2 regions of the Streptomyces sp. NPDC001070 genome follow, and region 2 is predicted to be linked to the other one. Evidence: riboswitches for the same ligand, from Rfam matches in the RefSeq annotation. Region 2 holds a riboswitch; the other holds the start of a gene.

Region 1 (10,864 bases), on a different contig from region 2:
AGGGCGCAGCCGGCCTCCAGGGGAGGGCCGTCCTCGGGCCGCAGGAGGAGGGTGACCTGGTCGCCGCGGAAGGTGCGGGCGAGGACGGCGCAGCGCAGTCCGTCGTCGGCGGGAACAAGCCGCACGCCGGCGGGCCGGACGAGCAGCCGGGCGGGGCCCTGCGGGGAGCCGGATGGGACGGGGACCTTGCCCCAGGCGGTGTCGGCGGCGTCGCCGGTGACGGTGGCGGCCACGACGTTGTCGAAGCCGAGGAAGCGGGCGACGAACTCGGAGGCCGGCCGCTGCCAGACCTCCAGCGGCGTACCGGCCTGCTCGACGCGGCCGTCGCGCATGACGACGACGCGGTCCGCGAGGGCGAAGGCCTCGCTCTGGTCGTGGGTGACGGCGAGCACCGTGGTGCCCAGCCGGCGGAAGAGCCCGCGCAGTTCGACCACCAGTCGCTCGCGCAGGCCGCGGTCGAGCTGGCCGAGCGGCTCGTCGAGCATGAGCAGCCGCGGCCCGGGGGCCAGGGCCCGGGCCAGGGCGACGCGCTGCTGCTCGCCGCCGGAGAGGGACGCCACGGCGCGCCGCTGCGCGCCGGGGAGCCCGACGAGCTCCAGCAGCCCCGCCACCGTGCGCTCCCGTTCGGCGCGCCCGGCGCCGCGCATGCGCAGCCCGAAGTCGACGTTCCCGGCGACGTCGCGCTGCGGGAAGAGCTGGTGGTCCTGGAACATCAGCCCGACGCCGCGCCGGTGGGTGGGCACACCCGCCTGGTCGCGGCCGGAGAGCAGGACGCGACCGGCGTCCAGCGGCTGCAGCCCGGCCACGACGCGCAGCAGGGTGGACTTGCCGCTGCCGCTGGGCCCGAGCACACAGACCGTCTCGTGCTCGGCGACCTCCAGGACGACGGCGTCCAGGGCGGCATGCCCGCCGAAGCGCACGGTGGCGCCGTCCAGTCGCAGCAGGGCCATCAGAACTCCCCCGACCTGTCGATGCGGATACGTTCCAGCGCCAGCAGAGCGCCCGCGCACACCAGCATCAGCACGGTGCTGAGCGCCATCGCCTGGCCGTAGTTGAGCTCCCCGGCCCGCCCGAGGAAGCGCGCGACCGCGACGGGGAGGGTGGGGTTGTCGGGCCGGGCGATGAAGACGGTGGCGCCGAACTCGCCCAGCGACACGGCGAAGGCGAAGCCCGCCGCCACCAGCAGCGCGCGCCGCACGAGCGGCAGGTCGACCTCGCGCCACACCCGCAGCGGAGAGGCGCCGAGCACCGCGGCCGCCTCGCGCAGCCGGTCGTCCACGGCACGCAGCACCGGCAGCATGGTGCGCACCACGAAGGGCACGCCGACCAGCGCCTGGGCGAGCGGCACGAGGATCCACGAGGAGCGCAGATCCAGCGGCGGCTCGTCGAGGGTGATGAGGAAGCCGAAGCCGATGGTCACCGCCGAGGTGCCCAGCGGAAGCATCAGCAGGGCGTCGAAGCCCCTCACCAGGCGCCCGGCCCGCCGGGTGAGGGCGGCCGCGGCGAGCCCTCCGACGACCAGGGCGATGGCGGTGGCGGCGGCCGCGTACTGGAGCGAGTTCCAGACCGCGGCGACCGGCGCCACCAGGAACGTCCCCCCGCTGCCGGCCACGGAGGTCAGCGCCCGGTAGTAGCCGAGGCCGTAGCCGCCGGGCCCGCGCAGCGAGCGCTCGACCAGCACGCCCAGCGGCAGCAGGATCAGCAGCGCGGCCGTGCCGAGCGCCCCCGCGAGCAGCCCCCACTCGCCGGCGCCGCGCGGCCGGCGCGCGGTGCGGGCCGGGTCGACCAGCCGCAGCGCGCTCTCCCGGCGCCGAACGGTCCCGGCGTGCACGGCGAGGATCGCCGCGACGGCGGCGAACTGCACGATCGTCAGTACGGACGCCGTCGGCAGGTCCAGCAACTGGGCGGTCTCGCGGTAGATCTCCACCTCCAGGGTGGAGAAGGTGGGGCCGCCGAGGATCTGGATGACGCCGAAGGAGGTGAAGGTGAAGAGGAAGACCATCAGCGCGGCCGCGGCGACGGCGGGGCCGAGGGCGGGCAGCGTCACCTTGCGCCAGGCCGCGAGGCGTCCCGCGCCGAGGACCCGCGCGGCCTCCTCCTGCCGCGGGTCGAGCTGCGCCCACAGCCCGCCCACGGTCCTCACGACCACGGCGTAGTTGAAGAAGACGTGCGCGAGGAGGATCGCCCACACCGTGGTGTCCAGGCGCACCCCCCACACTTCGTCGAGCAGCCCGCCGCGCCCGAGCAGCGCGAGGAAGGCCGAACCGACGACCACGGTCGGCAGCACGAAGGGCACGGTCACCACCGCCCGCAGCACCTGCTTGCCCGGGAAGTCGAAGCGGGCGAAGACATAGGCACCGGGCAGCGCGATCGCCAGGGTGAGCGCGGTGGACGCCGCCGCCTGCCAGCAGGTGAACCACAGCACGTGGAGGATGTCGGGGTCGCCGAGCACCTCCGCGAACCGGCCGAACCGCCACCGCCCGCCCTCGCGGAGCCCGCGGGCGACGATGGCGGCGACCGGGTAGCCGAAGAACAGCGCGAAGAAGGCGACCGGCACGGCCATCAGGCCGAGCCGTACGGCGATCGACCGGACGGCCGCCGCCTTCGCGTGTGTTCCCTCGGCGGCTTCCGCTACTTCAGCACCAGCGAGGACCACAACTTGACCCACTGCTCCCGGTTCTCGGCGATCCTCTCCGGCGCGACGGTGGCCGGATCGCTGATGACGGGGGCGTACTTGGTGAAGACCTCGGGCAGCTTCGCGTCGTCGCGGGCCGGGTTGACGAACATGTTGAGCGGCATGTCCTCCTGGAAGGCGCGGCTCAGCAGGAAGTCGACGAGCGCCTTGCCGCCCTCGGTGTTCTTCGCGCCCTTGAACAGGCCGGCGAACTCGATCTGCCGGAAGCACGTGCCGGTCGCGACACCGGTCGGCCCCTCCGCGGGCTGCGTCTTCAGGCCGAGCACCTCGGCGGGCGGGCTGGAGGCGTACGAGACGACCAGCGGCTTGTCGCCCTTGCCGCCGCCGGCTCCGGAGAAGTTGTCGTAGTACGCCTGCTCCCAGCCGTCGACGACCTGGACGCCGTTGGCCTTGAGCTTCTGCCAGTACCCCTCCCAGCCCCCGTCGCCGTACTTCGCGGTGGTGGCGAGGAGGAAGGCGAGCCCCGGGGAGGAGGTGGCGGCGTTCTCGGTGACCAGCAGGTCCTTGTACTCGGGCTTGACGAGGTCGTCGAAGCTCTGCGGCACGGGGAGCTTGTGCTCGGTGAAGTACTTGCGGTCGTAGTTGACGCAGACGTCACCGAAGTCGATCGGGGTGACGCGGTGCTTCGCGGCGTCGAGCTGCAGCGTGGCGGGCACCTTGTCGAGGCCCTTGGCCTCGTACGGGTCGAACAGGTCGTTGTCGAGGGCGCGGGACAGCAGCGTGTTGTCGACGCCGAAGAAGACGTCGCCCTGCGGATTGCCCTTGGACAGCACGGCCTGGTTGACCGCGGCCCCGGCGTCCCCGCCGCGCAGCACCTTGACCGTGTAACCGGTCTGCTTCGTGAAGTCCTTCAGCACGCCCTTCGACGCGGCGAAGGAGTCGTGGCTGACCAGGGTCACGGTCTTGGAGGTGCTGCCGCCCTCGCCCTTGGCGGCGCCCCCGCTGTCGCTGCCGCACGCGGCGAGCGCGCTCGCGCCGAGCGCGACAACGAGGGCGGTGCCGGCGACACGCCGACGGGTGGTGCTCATGTGGTGACTCCCTACGCCGGTATGACCCGGATCAGGTCCGAGGGTCTGCGGCCGTGCCGCACTCTCAGCGCTCTGTGCGCTCCCCTGTCGGATGTTCTTTTGTGTGATGTCACGGCAAACGGCCGCAAACGACCGTCACCCTAGCAAGCGCGGGTCAGCGCTCGGAAGCCGCCAGCTGCCCGCAGGCGCCGTCGATCTCCTGCCCCCGCGTGTCCCGTACGGTCACCGGCACGCCGTGCGCCTCCAGCGCCGCCACGAACGCCCGCTCGTCCTCGGGCCGCGAGGCCGTCCACTTCGAGCCGGGGGTCGGGTTCAGCGGGATCAGGTTGACGTGCACGCGATGATTCTTGAGCAGCCGGCCCAGCAGGTCGGCGCGCCATGCCTGGTCGTTGATGTCCCGGATCAGCGCGTACTCGATCGAGACCCGGCGCCCGGACACGTCCGCGTAGTGCCACGCGGCGTCCAGCACCTCGCGCACCTTCCAGCGGGTGTTCACCGGCACCAGGGTGTCGCGCAGCTCGTCGTCGGGCGCGTGCAGCGACACCGCGAGCCGGCACTTGAAGCCCTCGTCCGCGAAGCGGAGCATCGCCGGGACCAGGCCCACCGTCGACACGGTGATGCCGCGCTGGGACAGGCCCAGCCCGTCCGGCTCGGGGTCGGTCAGCCGGCGGATGGCGCCGACGACGCGCTTGTAGTTCGCGAGCGGCTCGCCCATGCCCATGAAGACGATGTTGGACAGCCGCGCCGGCCCGCCCGGGATCTCCCCGTCCCGCAGCGAGCGCATGCCCGCCACGATCTGGTGCACGATCTCGCCGGTCGACAGGTTCCGGTCCAGCCCGGCCTGGCCGGTGGCGCAGAACGGGCAGTTCATGCCGCAGCCCGCCTGCGAGCTGATGCACATCGTCACCCGGTCCGGGTAGCGCATCAGGACCGACTCGACCAGCGTCCCGTCGAACAGCCGCCACAGCGTCTTGCGCGTCGTGTCGTTGTCGGTGCTGGAGTGCCGCACCACCGACATCAGGTCCGGCAGCAGCCCCTCCGCCAGCTTCCCGCGCGCCGCCGCGGGGATGTCCGTCCAGGCGGCGGGATCATCGGCGTACCGCGCGAAATAGTGCTGCGACAGCTGCTTCGCGCGGAACGGCTTCTCCCCCAGCTCCGCGACGGCCTCCCGGCGCTCCTCGGGCGAGAGATCGGCAAGGTGCCGCGGCGGCTTCTTGGCTCCGCGCGGCGCGACGAATGTGAGTTCTCCGGGTGCAGGCATGGTTCATCCAGTGTCGCAGATCGATTGGGCCCGCCCAGGTCAGATGGGTGAGGCTCCCGTCACCCTCAGATGTCCCCTGTCAACGCCGGCCGACCTTTCACGGCCCGCAGACGGCCCGGAGGACGCGGCCCGCGCCGCCAGTGGGTCCGGCTGCGAGCAGTGGCTTCGGCCGGCTGGATCTTGTCCTTTTCACTGCACCATCTCTGGGTCCCTTGGGGGCCGTCTTCCTGGAGGCGGTGCCGGTGGAGGAGATGCGTCGTGCGCTTCTTGAGGGCAGATCCGGTCTGCCAGCCGTCGGTGCGGTACGGCCCGCCGGGGGGCGCCCCTCCGTGGTGGTCGATGCCCGCCGGCGGGACCTTCACCGACGTCGATCCGGAGACGCGCCGCCCCGACCGGCCGGTACCGCCGATGGCCGGTACCGCCGCGATCGGGGCGGTTGTGCATCTGCCGGCCACCGCCATCGAGGAGGGCCGGGACCTGTCCTCGATGAGCGGCATCCCGGCCGAGACCGCCTACCGTCTGCTGCCGGCCCGACGGCCCGGCCTCACCTCAGGTGCCGGCCGAAGAACCGGACCCCGTCCTCCAACTCGAACCACGGGGTGCCGGTGTGCCCACCGAGATTGGCGTGCAGCGTCTTCTCCTTGGTACCGAAGGAGTCGAACAGGTCCAAGGCCCGCTGCCGGGGATTCCCTTCGTCGTCCCACTGCAGCAGGAACAGCAGCGGGATGGTGACCAACCGGGCCTCCTCGCGCTGGGCGCGGGGCACGTAACCCCCGGCGAAGAAACCGGCGGCCGCGATGCGCGGCTCGACCACCGCCAGCCGAATGCCGACGGCGGTCCACCCCGCGTACCCGACCGGGCCGCCGATCCCGGGCAGCGAAAGGAGGGCGTCCAGGGTGGTCCGCCACTCCGGGACCGCCTTTTCGACCAGCGGGCCGACGAAGGACTCGAAGATCTCATCCACCGGCTCGCCGGCCTGCATCGCCCGGCGAAGGTCGGCGCGGGCCTACTCGTCGGCGGTGGAACGGGGCCGGTCACCGCACCCGGGGGCGTCGATGGCGGCCACCGCGTAGCCGCACGCCGCGGTGTGCCGGGCCCGGGCCACCAGCCGGGATTCCCCCTTGGGCAGACCGTTGTTGTGGGCCATCAGGATCAGCGGGGCCGGTGCGGCGGATTCGGGCGTCCACAGGGTGCCGGGGATCTCGCCGAGGGTGAATTCGCGCTCGAGGACGCCGCCGTCGAGGCGCTGTTCAGAAGTGAACTGCATGGTCGTGCCTTTCGGGAGTGCTCTTGAACGGCGCTCCCGGACGACCTATCGCCCGACCGTGACCCCGGAGGGGAGCACCCATGTCGATACTGTGTTCACGGATACCACCTCCTCGTTCTCTCGCACGGCTTCCGGAAACGTAGCGGTGGTCGCCGTGGTCCGCCAACAGGTTTTTGCGGGCTCCGGGGCCCGCCGCGAAGGCGGTCGCGCTCCGCCGGCAAGATCCAACGGATTGTCGAGGGACACCATGCCGAATCGCTCGATGCCTTCGCCGCCGGCGCCCAACTCAAGGAAGGCGTTGACCACACTCTGCCGCGCTGCTGCCGAGGCTTTGTCACGGAACACGATCAAGCGGATGGTGCAGTTGTTCGAGGGTCGGACCACCCTGACCGCCCACCTGACCCCGTCGTCGTCCGCGGAAGTCTCGACGATGTCGCCGATCGCCACGCCTCGCACGAAGAAGGGCGAGTTGGCCAGCTCGGCCCTTCCGTCCCCCCGGTCGATGGCCCACAGGCTCTCCACCCCGACCGGCGGCCAGCATGTGGGCCCGGATCGTGGCGATCTCCCCTCAATGGGGACCGCGCCATGGCGGACGCAACAAGGCCCACATGGCGAGTGGTTGGACAGAGTATTTGAACCGTTCGGCAAGTCGCTCCACAGTGGAGCGGCGCAGGGTGCACAGCCACACGTAACAGCTCAGGGAGACGCAGAGACATGTCCAGCTCTGCCACCACAAAGCCCGCGTCGCTGGCTCTTGACCCGTGCATAGATAGAGCGTCCACGTGACCGAGGTGGCTACTCCCAGTGCGACCAGGCCGGCCCTGGCTACCTGGCCGCGAACAGCCCAGCGGGAGGCAAGCAGGCCGGCGGGTATCTGGATAGCGACGTGGAACATCAGGACCCAGATCAGCAGCCCGAACGCTTGCCCATAGACTGCCGTGGACACGGCCGGAATCCAGCACAAGCCGATGAACAGCAGTACGCCGCTCTGGTGCATAGCGGCAATGTTCAACGGAACGTGCCACGCCCCGATCCAGCGGCGCTCGTTGTCGCTCGCCTGCACGACGACCTCCCCTGGAGGCATAAGCCGCCCCCGCCGTTGCTGGCCAGCAGTCTACGCGCAAGAGCGCAGAGCGACTTTGGGCGGGAGCTGCCACGGGGCGAGAGATCCGGGTCCGTACGCTGGCCGCGAATCGGTCGGCTCCTGCCTGGACGAGTTGATCGTGACCTGAGCGGCCCGAACGGGTGAGGGACGGTCACCCCCGGGCGTCGCAGCGGCCGGCAACGTTGGCCAGCCTTTCACGGCCCAGCGAGGACCCGGGGTTGTCGACACGGGCGGCGTTCTTTCACTCCGGTGATCGCCGATCGGGTGACTGCCGCCCAATGGCCCGTGAAGAGGCTGCGCCACTGGGATGACCTGCGCGGCAGACGCCCGCGGGCGGGGGTACGGATCACCTCGACATGGGCCCGAGCCACGCCGAAGCCCCGGCGGTTCGGCTCCGGGCCGAGATCGACGAGGAGTCCCCACATGAGTCCTGCAGACAGGACCCCGCCGCCTTCCAGGCGGTCCCTCCGGCGGTACGGACGGCTCACCGGCATCGCGGCGCCGGCGGCCCTCGCCGCCGCGATATCGGCGTCCGCTCTCGTCCCGGCACAGGCAGCCGACACAGGCGGCACGTCGGCACCCGCGGCATCGGCGTCGAGCTTCCCGTGGCCGCCCGGCCCGTACGACGACGACGATCCGTTCCCGTACACCGATTTCGGTCCGGGCCCCGGTCTCGGTCTGGGTCCGGGCCTCGGTCTCGGTCCCCTTCTCGGACCGCGCCCCGGTCCCGACCTCGACCACTACCCCGACTCCTTCACCGGCCCCCGCCCCGGCCCCGGCTACGGTCCGTTCCCCGGACCGGGCAGGCTCGCGGGATGCGACATCGACTCGATCGGCGACGCCGACGCCACCGGCCGCGACTTCTCCGTCGTCGTGGTCCGCGGACGGACGTACGTCGGCGAGAGCGACCCCACCGCCCAGGTGGGCGGCAGCACCTTTACCTGGCAGAACCTCAGCGGACGCCGCGGGTACCCCTCCACCGGGGTCTGCGGCGCGAGTGTGAGCCTTGTTCCCACTGACCAGTTGTCGGTCAAGGTCGTCACCTTCCGCGGTGAGGTGCTGGAGAACCGCTGCATCATCACCGATACCGGCCTGGCCTGCGACGACTGGACCCCGGTCCTGGGCCAGCGGCCCCCTCGGGTCCCCTGACCGCTCCCCGAGGATGTACCCGGGCGGTGGCCGGCGATCGGCCGGTCACCGCCCGTCCTGCGGAACGCGAACAAGGGCTGAAGCGGCCCGAGGCAGTTGACCGGGCATGCCGCAATCTGCGGGCGTGCGCCCCCGGATGGCCAACAGCCCTACGCGCTGCACCACTTGGACGGCCCGGGCGGCCGTGCGGGTGGTCTCGGGTACATATCACGTCGACGTGGCCCGAGCCGCGCCGGAAGTCCTTCCGGTGCGGCTCGGGCTCGAGATCGACGAGGAGTCCCGACATGAGTCCTGCGGACAGGACCTCTCCGCCGTCAAGGCGGTTCCTCCGGCGGTACGGACGGCTCACCGGCATAGTCGCGCCGGCGGCCCTTGTCGCCACCGCGCTGGCGTCGCCCGTACCCGTCGCGGCCCGGGCCGCCGGCCCCGCCGCCACGGTCGTCGCAGAACAGCACCGGCCGCCCGCGGCGGACCCCGCGGCGATCCGCGACTGGAACGCCATCACCACCGACGTCATCAGCGCCAGCCTCACCCCCACCCGGCCCTCGGGGCAGGCGGTCACCTGGCACGGAGTCGTATCGGTCGCCGTCTACAACGCCGTGGTCGGCATCGAGGGCCGCTACACGCCCTACAAGTGGCGGGCACGCGGGCCCGCCACCGCGTCGCCCGAGGCGGCGGCCGTGACCGCCGCACACCACGTGCTGCTCGCCGACTTCCCCGCGTCCCGGACGCTGCTCGACGCCGCGTACGCCGATTCCCTCGCCAAGATCCCCGACGGCAAGGCCAAGCGGCAGGGCGTGGCCTTCGGAGCACGCGCAGCCGACCGCGTACTCGAACTGCGCCAAGGCGATGGCCGGTTCGACGCTCTGGAGTTCACCACCCCGCCCGCGCCAGGTGTCTGGCGTCCCACTCCGCCGGCCAACCTCCCCTTCATCGACACCTGGCTCGCCCGGCTGCGCCCGCTGCTGCTCACCTCCCCGGCCCAGTTCCGGCCCGGCCCGCCGCCCGCCCTCACGTCGGCCCGCTACGCCCAGGACGTGAACGAGGTGAAGACCATGGGGGCGAGGACCGGCTCGCTCCGCACCGCGCCGCAGACCGAGACCGCCCTGTTCTTCGGGGGCAATCTGACGGTGCAGTTCCAGACGGCGTTCCGCGACTACAGCTCACGGCACCACCTGGACATCGCGGACACGGCGAGGTTGTTCGCCGCGGCGAACGCCTCGGCCACCGACGCCGTCATCACCACGTGGAACTCCAAGTTCCACTACGGTTCCTGGCGGCCGATCACCGCCATCCAGCAGGCGGGCACCGACGGCAACCCGGCGACCGAACCCGATCCCCAGTGGCAGCCGCTGCTCATCACGCCGCCGCACCCCGACTACATCAGCGGGCACGCGGCGGTCGCCGGGGCCGTCACCCAGACCCTGACCGGCATCCTGGGCACGTCCCACCTCGACCTCGACATCCCCTCCGACGCCACGGGCACGACACGGCGGTACGACGACGCCGTCAAGCTCAACGAGGACATGATCGACGCCCGCGTCTGGGCCGGGATCCACACCCGCACGGCGGACACCGAGGGGTGCCGGGCGGGCGCGCGCGTCGGCGTCTGGACGCTCACCCACTACTTCCAACCACTGCACCCGGCAATCCCGCAGTCGTCACCGCCCATCCCGGACGCCTGCCCGCGCGACGGCACGAGCTGACCGCACCGGCGCTGTTCCCCTTCCGCTCCGGCCCGTTGACGAGCCGGCGGCAGTCGTCGGCGTGATCACGAGAGCGCCCTCCCGGGCCCGCGGAACGGCCCGGAAGGGCGCTCACGCATGGGAAGTGACGGACGGAGGCAGCACCGGTGCCCGGCCCGGACCCGACCATTAGAGTGATCACCATCGCTTGCCGGAAGACGGGCTGCCGCAGGCGAAGGGGAGGGCCGGTTCCATGAATTGGGTCGTCGGGACGGGCATCGTCGTCGGCCTGCCGGCGATGACGGCGGGCGCGATCGCGCTGCGTACCGGGAGGACGGTGCCCTGGCTGCGCCGCAAGGTCTTGCGGCCGCGGATCCACTGGCTGGGGGCGTTGCTGGTCGGCACGCCCAGCGTGGTGCAGGGACTCTTCCATTTCCAGGTCCTGCCGGGCCCGTACTGGGAGATCCGCTTCTTCGGCGGCAACGCTCTGCTGTTCAGCGGGCTGCTGCTCATGGGACTCGGGCAGGCACTGCACCCCCGCAACCGCGTGATCGAACCGCACGGGAACGGCTGATCCGCCGCGGGCGGGCCAGGAGGCGCTGCCGCAACGACCAAACCGCGGAACCCTGTTGTGCGCCCCCGGAGGCGAGGGGCACCCGGGGCACCCCCGGCCG
Region 2 (10,864 bases):
TCGGCGCGGGAATGGGCGCCATGGCGGCCGCCGCCCGGCTCGCCACCGGCGGGCACCGGGTGGCGGTGTACGAGCGCGCCGCCACCCACGGGGGCGGGCTGCGGCGGCTGGAGCGCGCGGGCTTCGGCTTCGACACCGGCCCCGGACTGCTGCATCTGCCCGCGGTCTACCGCGACCTGTTCGTCAAGACCGGCAAGGAGAGCCTGGAGGACAGCGTCGCGCTCACCCAGGTCGATCCGGCGAGCCGGCACGTCTTCGCCGACGGCACGGCCGTGTCGCTGCCCAACGCGTCGCGCGGCGGGGTCGTCACGGCCCTCGACGCGGCGCTCGGGGCCGGCGCGGGCGAGCGCTGGAGCGAGATGCTGGTCCGGGCCCGGGACGTCTGGGACGCCACGCGCCGCCCGCTGCTGGAGGACGCGCTCGCCCCCGACCCGGCCCTGCTCCTCCGCGATCCGTATCCGGCGCCCGCCGTGCGGCGCGGTCTGTTCCGGCGCGGCGCGCCCACGCTGGCCGAGGTCGCCGCGCGTGAACTGGGCGACCCGCGGCTCGCCGCGCTGCTCGGCTCGTACGCGCTGGCCTACGGCTTCGACCCGCGTACGGTCCCCGGCAGCGCCACCGTACTGCCGTACATGGAGCAGACCTTCGGCAGTTGGTACGTGCGCGGCGGCATGCGGGCGCTGGCCGACGCGGTGCACGCGCGGTGCGTGGCGCGCCGGGTGGAGTTCCGCTTCGGCGCCGAGGTCGCGGGGATCACGGAGAAGGACGGCCGCGCGGCCGGGCTCGAACTCACCGACGGCACAAAGGTGGAGGCCGACACCGTGGTCGCCGGTGTCGCTCCGTGGCTGCTTCCCCCGCTGCTGTCGCGGGGCTCCGGGGGGTCCTGGCGCGGCGACCGACTGTGGGACGGCGTCGGCCCCGGCCCCGGCTGCGAGGGCCCCGGGCGGCTCACGGTCTGCCTTGCGTTGCGCGGGGCCCGGCCCTCGGACGCCGTGCACCGTACGGTCGTTCACGCCGCGGCCCCGGAGGCCGAGGCGGCGGCCCTGGCGCGCGGGGAGCTGTGCGACCGCCCGACGGTCACGGTGCTGCGCCCCGACGACGACTCGTTGCGGCCCGACGGCGCCACGGAGGCCGTCACGCTGAGCGTCACAGCCCCGCCCCACGGCCCTCAAGGGGTGGACTGGCGGGCACCCGGCCTGGCCGAGCGCGCCGCGGACGCGGTGCAGTCGGTCGCGGCGGCGGTCCTGCCCGATCTGACGGACCGCCTGCTGTGGCGGGCCGTGCACACACCCGCCGACACCGAGGACGAGACGGGCACCCCTGGCGGCCGGCTCCCCCGCCCTGCCCTGGCCGGCGCCGACGGGGCGCATCTGCACCCCGGCAACCGCCTGCTCGTCCCCGGTCTGTACCTCGTGGGCGGCTGGTCCCACCCCGGCGGCGGACTCGCCCACACCGGCATGTCCGGCGCCATCGCCGCGGACCTGATAGCGGGCGGTCCGGGCGGCAGCCGCTGACATACGCGTCCGGCGCCGCCGCGGACGAGAGGTCCTCGGCGACGCCGGGCTGCCGGACTTCCGGCTGGAGCGGGCCGGCAGCGGCCTAGTTGTAGCGGTAGGGGTCGTAGGGGTCGTACTGACCCTGCTGGCCCTGCTGCTGCCCCTGCTGCTGGTCGTAGGTGTTCTGCTGCTGCGGGATGTACGGCTGCTGCTCCCCGCCCTGCTGGGGCACCCAGACGCCGCCGGCCGGGGTGTCGTAGCCGTACTGCTGCGTGCCCTGGTTCTGCTGGTACGGGTCCTGGTAGCCACCGCCGTAGGTGCCGTACGCCGCCTGCTGGTCCCAGCCGCCGGGCTGCTGCTGTTGCTGCCCGTAGGCGTCGTACGAGGCGGCCGCGGGCTGCTGTTGCTGCTGGGCGCCGTTCCAGTCGCCGTAGCCGGTGGTGGCGCCGTAGTTCTCGTAGCCGGCGCCGGCGTAGGGCTCCTGGTTGTAGTTGGGCTGCCCGTTGTACATCGGGTACTCGCCGCTGTCCTCGTGCATGGGCACGGGCTGGTAGACCTGCGTGGAGTCCATCCCGGGCCCGGCGGGGCCCGCGGCGGCCGGCCCGGCGGCCGCGTAGCTGTCGTAGGACTGCCCGACGCCCGCCCCGGCAGGGGTTCCGGTGCCGGAGTCCTCGTACCCGGTCAGGCCGTCCGCGGGCGTCTCGTACGCGGTCATGCCGTCGGCAGCCGCCTCGTCTCGCTGCGCGCCCCGGCCCCTGCGGCCGCCGGCACGGCGCGGCAGCGGCGGTGCCTCCTCCTCGCTGTCCTCGTCGTCGGCGTCCTCCTTGGGAGAGCGCAGCGCCCATCCCTCGACGAAGCCGCGGCGGTAGGAGAGCGTGACGAAGGTCTGGCCGGCGCCGAAGGCGACGGCGCCCACCACGATGACGAGGACCGAGGGCAGGGAGACGCCCAGGACGACGCCAAGGAACCCCGCGAAGGCGAGCAGCCGCCACCTCAGCCGAGCCTTGTACTGCAGGAGCACTTCACCGAGCAGCCACAGCGCGACCACCCCGAAGGCGATGTAGAGCACTGTGTAGGCCATGAGCGCACTTCCTCACCGTTCACCGTCGTCGGCCCACCGGGGCGGCGGCTCCGCCCTCACGACCTCTGGTGCAGTCCCAGATTCTCGTAGATTTCCAACGACGCCGTGGAGTGATTAAGGGTAATGAAGTGCAGTCCGGGGATGTCCTCGGCCATCAGCCGCCGGCACATCTCCGTCGCGTACTCGACCCCGATCGCCCGCACCGCGGCCGGATCGTCCTTGACCGCGAGGATACGGTCCGCGAGCTCTTGCGGGAAAGGCGCGTTGCCCAGCTGGGCGAAGCGCTCGATCTGCCGCACGTTCGTGACCGGCATGATCTCGGGGATGATGGGCGTCTCGCAGCGTGCCTTCCCCACCCGGTCACGCAGCCGGAGATAGTCCTCGGCGTTGAAGAACATCTGGGTGATGGCGTAGTCCGCGCCCGCCCGGCACTTCTCGACGAAGTGACGCGTATCACTTTCCCAGTCCGTCGAGCGGGGGTGCATCTCGGTGAAGGCGGCGACGCCCACGCAGAAGTCGCCCGACTCCTTGATGAGCCGCACCAGTTCGTAGGCGTAGTCGACGCCTTCCGGGTGCCGCTGCCACTCCCCCATGGGGTCGCCGGGCGGGTCGCCGCGCAGCGCGAGCATGTTCCGGATGCCCGCGTCCGCGTACTGGCCGATGATGTTGCGCAGCTCGGCGATGGAGTGGTTGACCGCGGTCAGGTGCGCCACGGGGGTCAGGGTGGTGTCGGAGGCGATCCGCTCGGTCGCCCGGACCGTGCCCTCGCGTGACTTGCCGCCTGCGCCGTAGGTGACGGAGACGAAGGTCGGGCCCACCGCCTCGATGCGGCGGATCGCGTTCCACAGCGTCCGCTCGCCCTTCTCGGTCCTCGGCGCCATGAACTCGAAGGAGTACGAGCGCTCGCCGGAGGCGAGCAGCTCACGAATGGTGACCGCGTGGTCGGTCCTGGTGGAGGCGGTTCCGAGGGCCATGCGCCTCAGGCTAACGGCGAGGGCTGGGACGCCCCAACAGACGCCACCCGAATGTCCACCCCTTGGACATGCCGCGCTCGCGCCGCGAGACGCCCCGAGGGGTGCCCGGTCCTCACCCGGTGCCTGCTCCGCGCCTGTTCAGTGCCTGCTCGGCCCTCGCCCGGCCCTCACCCGGTCCGCGCTCAGTCCTCGTACGAGCGCACTCGCTTGGCCAGCTCGGCCGCCGCCGCGCCCGGGTCGCCGGCCTCGGTGACGGCCCGTACGACGACGATCCGGCGGGCGCCGGCGTCCAGCACCTGCTCCACGTTGGACAGGTCGATCCCGCCGATCGCGAACCACGGCCGGTCCGCGCCCAGGCCCGCCGCGTACCGCACCAGGCCGAGGCCGGGCGCGGGCCGGCCGGGCTTGGTGGGGGTGGGCCACACCGGCCCGGTGCAGAAGTAGTCCGCACCGGGCTCCACGGGGCCCTGGCCTTCGGCATGGGCAACCCCAGCCGCGACTGCGGCCTCGGACTCGGAGTGGCAGGACCGCCCGATGATCACCTCGTCGCCCAGCAGCGCACGGGCGGCGGCCACGGGCAGGTCGCCCTGGCCCAGATGGAGGATGTCCGCCCCCGCGGCATGCGCCACGTCGGCGCGGTCGTTCACCGCGAGCAGCCTGCCGTGCCGTCCGCACTCCTCCGAGAGGACCGCGAGGTACTCCAGCTCCTCGCGGGCCTCCAGGCTCTTGTCGCGCAGCTGGATGACGTCGACCCCGGAGGCCAGCACGGCGTCCGCGAACGCGGCGAACTCCGTCAGGCCGCCCTGGCGCTTGCGCGCGTCGGTGCACAGGTAGAGCCGGGCGTCGGCGAGCTGCGCGCGGGTGCTCGTGCTCATGCGGGCGGGTCCCCTCGGGTGGCTGCTGAGGTGGCGGGCCGGTCGGTCAGACGGCGAGCGCCTGGGCGCGGCGCTTCACCTCGGTGCCGCGATTCTCGCGCAGCGCCTGGACGGGGGTGCCGGGCAGGCTCTCGTCAGGGGTGAACAGCCACTCCAGGGCCTCTTCGTCGCTGAACCCGTCGTCCTTGAGCAGGTTGAGCGTGCCGGTGAGGCCCTTCACGATCTTCCCCTCGCCGATGAAGTCGGCGGGGACCATCAGCACCCGGTTCTCACCCCGGCGAACGGCGATGAGCTGGCCCTCCTTGATGAGCTGACGGACCCGGGTCACCTCGACGTCGAGGCGTTCGGCGATGTCGGGGACGTTCAGCCAGGAAGGGACGAGGGAGTCAATCTTTGCGTCGATCTCGGTCACAGGACAAGCGTGCCATCCCGGACGGGTGCCGTGGAACCGCTCAGGGCACCCATTGCTCCGTCCTGACGGCTCCGCTACGGGTCCGCCATGGGTCCGGCGACCGCCGGCCCCATGGCGGAACGGGGCGGGACAGGGCGGGACGGGACGGGACGAGCGCGGGATCAGACGAGCGCGGCCCTGAGCTGCACCGCCGGATCCGCGGCCAGGGCCTCGTCGAGGTGGACGCCGCGGGCGATGAGCTTGCGGGCCTGGGCCAGGTCGCGGGGCCGCCCCACGGCGAAGAGCGCGACCAGACGGCCTTCGCGCAGCCACAGAACCGACCAGGCGGGCCCGTCCGGGTCGCCGCGCAGCAGCATGTGGTCGCTGTCCACGTGGTGCCCGGCGTACTGCACGAAACGCCCGAACTGCTCCGACCAGAAGTACGGCACCGGGTCGTAGGCCTCGTCGCCGCCCAGGATGTTCGCGGCGGCCGTGCGCGGCCCCTGCACCGCGTTGTCCCAGTGGTGGATCAGCAGCCGCTCCCCGTACCGGGCCGAGGGGAAGGAGGCGCAGTCCCCCACGGCGTACACCTCGGGCACCGAGGTGCGCAGCCGGTCGTCGGCGAGGACCGAGCGGTCCGGTCCGAGGGCGACACCGGAGCCGGCCAGCCACCCGGTCGCGGGCCGGGCGCCGATCCCGACGACGACCGCCTCGGCGGCGAGCACGCTGCCGTCCGCGAGGCGCACGGCGCCCTGCTCGACGGAGGAGACGACCGCGCCGGTGAGCAGGTCGACGCCCGCCTCCGCGTACCAGCCGCGCATCCGTTCGGCGATCCGCGCCGGCAGCACCCCGGCGAGCGGCCGTTCGGCCGCCTCCACGACGGTCACCTCGCACCCCGCGTGGCGGGCCGCCGTCGCGAACTCGGCCCCGATCCAGCCCGCGCCGACCACGACGACCCGATGCTGGTTCTCCAGCACCGGCCGCAGCGCGGTGGCGTCGTCCAGGGTGCGCAGCACGTGCACGCCGGGCGTGCCCTCACTGCCCGGCAGCATGACCGGTTCGGCGCCGCTGGCGAGGACGAGCTTGTCGTACCCGACCGGGCCGCCGTCCGTGAGCAGTTGCCGCTCGCTCGGCCGCAGGGCGGTCGCGTGCCGCCCCAGCAGCAGCTCGACGCCGATGCCGGGGAAGTCGACGTCCAGCAGCGGGCCCTCGTCGGCGCCGAAGAGCACGCCCTTGGAGAGCGGCGGCCGGTCGTACGGGGGGTGCCGCTCCGCGCCGAGCAGCGTGACCGTCCCGCCCCACCCCTGCTCGCGCAGGGACACGGCGGTCTGCACTCCGGCCATCCCGGCCCCGACGACGACGACGCGCTGCTCGCTGCTGCTGGTCACGCGATCACGGTAACGCCGCGGGGGCGCCGCCCGGCGGTACCGGTGCCCTACTCGCTGCCGATGGTGCGTACTAAGGTGGCAGGAGAGCACTCGCGGGAGCCCGGCGCACCGGGCTGAGAGGGCGGCTGGGCGGCCGCCGACCGTACGAACCTGATCCGGGTCATGCCGGCGAAGGGAGGAGCGGGAAAACCATGCACCGTCATGACGTCGTCGTGATCGGCGGCGGGATCATCGGACTGGTCACCGCCTGGCGGGCGGCCCAGCGCGGCCTGCGGACGGCGGTCGCGGACCCCGAACCGGGCGGCGGCGCCGCGCAGGTCGCGGCCGGGATGCTGGCGCCGGTCACCGAGGTGCAGTACGGCGAGCAGGCCCTGCTCGACCTCAACCTCGCCGCGGCGCGCCGCTATCCGTCCTTCGTGGCCGAACTGGAGGAGGTCACGGAGCTCGGCCTCGGCTACCGCACCTGCGGCACCCTCGCCGTCGCCCTCGACGCCGACGACCGCGCGCAGTTGCGCGAACTCCATTCCTTCCAGGACTCGTTGGGCCTTGAGTCCGAGTGGCTCAGCGGCCGCCAGTGCCGCCGTCTGGAACCGATGCTCGCCCCCGGTGTGCGCGGCGGGCTGCGGGTGGACGGCGACCACCAGGTCGACCCGCGGCGTCTGGCCGCGGCGCTGCTGCGCGCCTGCGAGCTGTCCGGGGTGGGGTTCCGGCGGTCGCGGGTGGCGCGGGTGGACGTCGCGGGCGACCGCGCGCGGGGCGTCGTCCTGGAGGACGGCACGCGGCTCGCCGCCGGGCAGGTCGTGCTGGCCGCCGGCAGTCTCAGCGGCCGGATCGGCGGACTGCCCGACCGCGTGCTGCCGCCCGTGCGTCCGGTGAAGGGGCAGGTGCTGCGGCTGCGGGTACCGCGGGCGTACGCGCCGTTCCTGTCCCGGACGGTACGGGCCGTCGTGCGCGGCGGGCACGTCTACCTGGTCCCCCGCGAGAACGGCGAACTGGTCGTCGGCGCCACCAGCGAGGAGATGGGCTGGGACACCACGGTCACCGCCGGCGGGGTCTACGAACTGCTCCGCGACGCCCACGAATTGCTGCCCGGCATCACCGAACTGCCCCTGACCGAGACGCAGGCCGGACTGCGCCCCGGCACCCCCGACAACGCCCCGCTGCTCGGGCGCGGCGCGCTCGACGGCCTGGTGCTCGCCACCGGGCACCACCGCAACGGCGTGCTGCTCACGCCGCTGACCGGCGACGTGATGGCCGAGATCCTCACCGGGGCGGACACCCCCGCGCAGGCCCGGCCCTTCTCCCCCGACCGGTTCACGTCCACACCCCAGGAGCAGTACGCATGACCGCGCCCCTCTTTCTCTCCGTCTCCGTCAACGGCGAGGCGCGGGTGGTCGCCGCGGGCGTCACCCTCGACGGCCTTGTCGCGACCCTGACCGCCTCCCCGTCCGGTGTGGCGGCCGCGCTCAACGAGACCGTCGTACCCCGCGCCCAGTGGCCCGTGACCCCGCTCCGCGACGGCGACCGGGTCGAGGTCCTCACCGCGGTCCAGGGAGGCTGACCCACCATGGCCGACGACCCGCTGACCATCGGCGGCACCGCCTTCGACTCCCGCCTGATCATGGGCACGGGCGGAGCGCCCAGCCTGGAGATCATGGAGCAGGCGCTGCTCGCCTCCGGCACCGAGCTGACCACGGTCGCCATGCGGCGGCTGGACCCCACGGTCAAGGGCTCCGTGCTGTCCGTGCTCGCCCGGCACGGCATCCGCGTGCTGCCGAACACCGCCGGGTGCTACACCGCGGGCGAGGCCGTCCTCACCGCCCGACTGGCGCGGGAGGCGCTGGGCACGGACTGGGTGAAGCTGGAGGTCATCGCCGACGAGCGCACGCTGCTGCCGGACCCCGTGGAACTGCTGGAGGCGGCGGAGACCCTCGTGGACGACGGCTTCACGGTGCTGCCCTACACCAACGACGACCCGGTGCTCGCCCGGAAGCTCGAGGACGCGGGGTGCGCGGCGATCATGCCGCTCGGCTCGCCGATCGGGTCGGGGCTCGGCATCCGGAACCCGCACAACTTCGAGCTGATCGTCGAGCGGGCGACGGTGCCGGTGATCCTTGACGCGGGGGCCGGTACGGCCTCGGACGCGGCCCTGGCGATGGAGCTGGGGTGCGCGGCGGTCATGCTGGCCTCCGCGGTCACCCGGGCGCAGGAGCCGGTGCTCATGGCGGAGGCCATGCGGCACGCCGTCGAGGCCGGACGCCTCGCGTACCGCGCGGGGCGCATCCCCCGCCGCCACTACGCCGCCGCGTCCTCCCCCGCTGCGGGACTCGCCACGTTCGACCCCGAACGCCCCGCCTTCGGTTCCCCCTGACTCCCGCGGTACCCGCCGCTCACCCCGCCACCGCACCGGTCACGGGCCGGTTGCGGAACCGCACGAGTGGGGCACAACTTGGGCGCTTAGCCCAGAAGGGTCATCTTGGCACCGTAAACTGCACCGTCGTGGATACGACGCTTCAGGACCCGCTCGTCGGGCAGACGCTCGACGGCCGCTACCGGGTGGAGTCCCGGATCGCGGTCGGCGGCATGGCGACGGTGTACCGGGCGCTGGACACCCGCCTGGACCGTGTGCTGGCCCTGAAGGTCATGCACCCCGCCCTCGCCGCCGAGTACGGCTTCGTGGAGCGCTTCATCCGCGAGGCGAGGTCGGTGGCGCGCCTGGACCACCCGAATGTCGTGCAGGTCTACGACCAGGGCATGGACGGCACGTACGTCTACCTCGCGATGGAGTACATCGCGGGCTGCACCCTCCGCGACGTGCTGCGGGACCGCGGCGCCCTGCCGCCCCGCGCCGCGCTGGACATCCTGGAGCCCGTGCTGGCCGCGCTGGGCGCCGCGCACCGCGCGGGCCTGGTGCACCGCGACATGAAGCCGGAGAACGTCCTCATAGGGGACGACGGCCGCGTCAAGGTGGCGGACTTCGGCCTGGTGAGGACCGCGGACACGCACACCACCTCCACGACCGGCGTCCTCGGCACGGTCTCCTACATGGCGCCGGAGCAGATCGAGAGCGGCACGACCGACGCCCGCACCGATGTGTACGCGTGCGGGGTGCTGCTCTACGAGGTGCTGACCGGCGGCAAGCCGCACACCGGCGGTACGCCGATGCAGGTGATCTACCAGCACCTGAACGAGGACGTCCCGGCGCCGTCCGCCGCCGTCCCCGGGCTCGCCCCGCAGCTGGACGCGCTGGTGGCCGACGCGGCCGCCCGCGACGCGGCCCGGCGCCCCGCGGACGCCGCGGAGCTGCTGGGACGGCTGCAGGCGGTCCGCCAGAGCATGACCGCCCAGCAGCTGGACGTCGTTCCGCCCGGCGCGCGGACCCCCGCGCCCGGCCCCGCCGTCCCGGCCGGTTCCGAGGAACGCACGGCGGTGGTGAACCGCACCGCGCGACTGGAGCTGTCGCCCGAGCCGCCCCGGCCGCAGCCCCGGCCCGCGGCCCGTTCCCGCAAGCGCCCCGGGGTGGTCGCCGTCGTGGCGACCCTGCTGGTGATCCTCGGGGTCGGCGCGGGCGTCTGGTACATCAACGACGGCCAGTTCACCAGGACGCCCGCCCTCGTCGGGCTGACCCGGGCCCAGGCGGAGCAGCAGCTGCGCGACGCCGGGCTGGGGGTCAAGGTCGTGGAGGCCTTCGACTCGACGACGAGCAGGGGCAGGGTCGCCTCGACCGACCCGGGGACCGGTGAGCGCATCCGGGACACCGGCACGGTGACGATCACCGTCTCCAAGGGCCCGGAGCGGGTGAAGGTGCCCGACGTCGTGGGCCGGACGCTGGCGGAGGCGAAGCGGGCGCTGAAGACCGCGGGCCTGACACCGGCCACCGTGACCAGGGAGTTCAGCGACGAGGTGCCGCAGGGCCGGGTGATCTCCACCGACCCCGGCTCGGGCGCGAGCAGGCGGCCCGACTCGGGCGTCTCGCTGGTGGTGAGCAAGGGTGTGCCGGTCGACGCCCCCGACGTGGTCGGGCAGCCGCTGGAGGACGCCCGTCTGCAGCTGGAGGACGCCGGGCTGCGGGTGAAGGTCGACCCGCGGCGGGTCTACTCCGACCAGGCGGACGAGGGCGCGGTCGCCGAGCAGAGCCCCGGCGCGGACACGCAGCTGGCGGCCGGCGACACGGTCACGCTCACGGTCTCCAAGGGCCAGGAGATGATCGAGGTCCCGGACGTCGTGGGCCTGGACGCCGACAAGGCGAAGGCGAAGCTGGAGGGCGCGGGCTTCGACGTACGCGTGATCCAGTTCTTCTTCACCGGCAAGGTCAACAACCAGTCGCCCGGCGGCGGCACCGAGGCACCGAAGGGCAGCACGATCACACTGTGGGTGCGCTAGCCACCACCACCGACGGCGGCGCTGCCGCCGCCCGCAACCCGGTCGGCGGCCATGTCGCCGTCGCCGGCGGCCTGGCCACCACGGGGCTGGCGGAGGCCGCACGGATGGGCGCCGAGACCGTGCAGGTCTTCGTCGCCAACCCGCGCGGCTGGGCGACCCCGGCGGGCAGCCCGCGGCAGGACGAGGAGTTCCGCGAGCGCTGCGCCGCCGAGGGCATCCCCGCGTACGTCCACGCGCCCTACCTGATCAATTTCGGTTCGCACACGGAGGCGACCGTCG

The links. A riboswitch is a leader RNA that binds a small molecule or an ion and turns the genes downstream of it on or off. The one in region 2 is predicted to bind thiamine pyrophosphate.
Region 1: linked by a shared signal. The riboswitch ahead of ACWDAS_RS26090 (thiamine ABC transporter substrate-binding protein) and the one ahead of thiO (glycine oxidase ThiO) in region 2 are both predicted to bind thiamine pyrophosphate.

Annotation. Positions count from the first base shown of each region.
Region 1 covers NZ_JBSFLB010000022.1:111,461-122,324, reverse strand. The annotation lists gene ACWDAS_RS26100 (ABC transporter ATP-binding protein) at 1-950, opposite strand, end outside; gene ACWDAS_RS26095 (ABC transporter permease) at 950-2,563, opposite strand; gene ACWDAS_RS26090 (thiamine ABC transporter substrate-binding protein) at 2,632-3,723, opposite strand; TPP riboswitch at 3,715-3,819, opposite strand; gene rlmN (23S rRNA (adenine(2503)-C(2))-methyltransferase RlmN) at 3,878-4,984, opposite strand; partial or broken gene ACWDAS_RS26080 (dienelactone hydrolase family protein) at 5,529-6,251, opposite strand; gene ACWDAS_RS26075 (DUF4265 domain-containing protein) at 6,297-6,773, opposite strand; gene ACWDAS_RS26070 (hypothetical protein) at 6,820-7,314, opposite strand; gene ACWDAS_RS26065 (hypothetical protein) at 7,780-8,505, shown strand; gene ACWDAS_RS26060 (vanadium-dependent haloperoxidase) at 8,790-10,211, shown strand; gene ACWDAS_RS26055 (hypothetical protein) at 10,444-10,764, shown strand.
Region 2 covers NZ_JBSFLB010000005.1:19,691-30,554, forward strand. The annotation lists gene ACWDAS_RS07715 (phytoene desaturase family protein) at 1-1,511, shown strand, start outside; gene ACWDAS_RS07720 (hypothetical protein) at 1,597-2,574, opposite strand; gene metF (methylenetetrahydrofolate reductase [NAD(P)H]) at 2,631-3,548, opposite strand; gene thiE (thiamine phosphate synthase) at 3,731-4,423, opposite strand; gene ACWDAS_RS07735 (Rv2175c family DNA-binding protein) at 4,470-4,835, opposite strand; gene ACWDAS_RS07740 (NAD(P)/FAD-dependent oxidoreductase) at 4,997-6,202, opposite strand; TPP riboswitch at 6,285-6,397, shown strand; gene thiO (glycine oxidase ThiO) at 6,394-7,548, shown strand; gene thiS (sulfur carrier protein ThiS) at 7,545-7,763, shown strand; gene ACWDAS_RS07755 (thiazole synthase) at 7,770-8,573, shown strand; gene pknB (Stk1 family PASTA domain-containing Ser/Thr kinase) at 8,702-10,585, shown strand; gene ACWDAS_RS07765 (deoxyribonuclease IV) at 10,573-10,864, shown strand, end outside.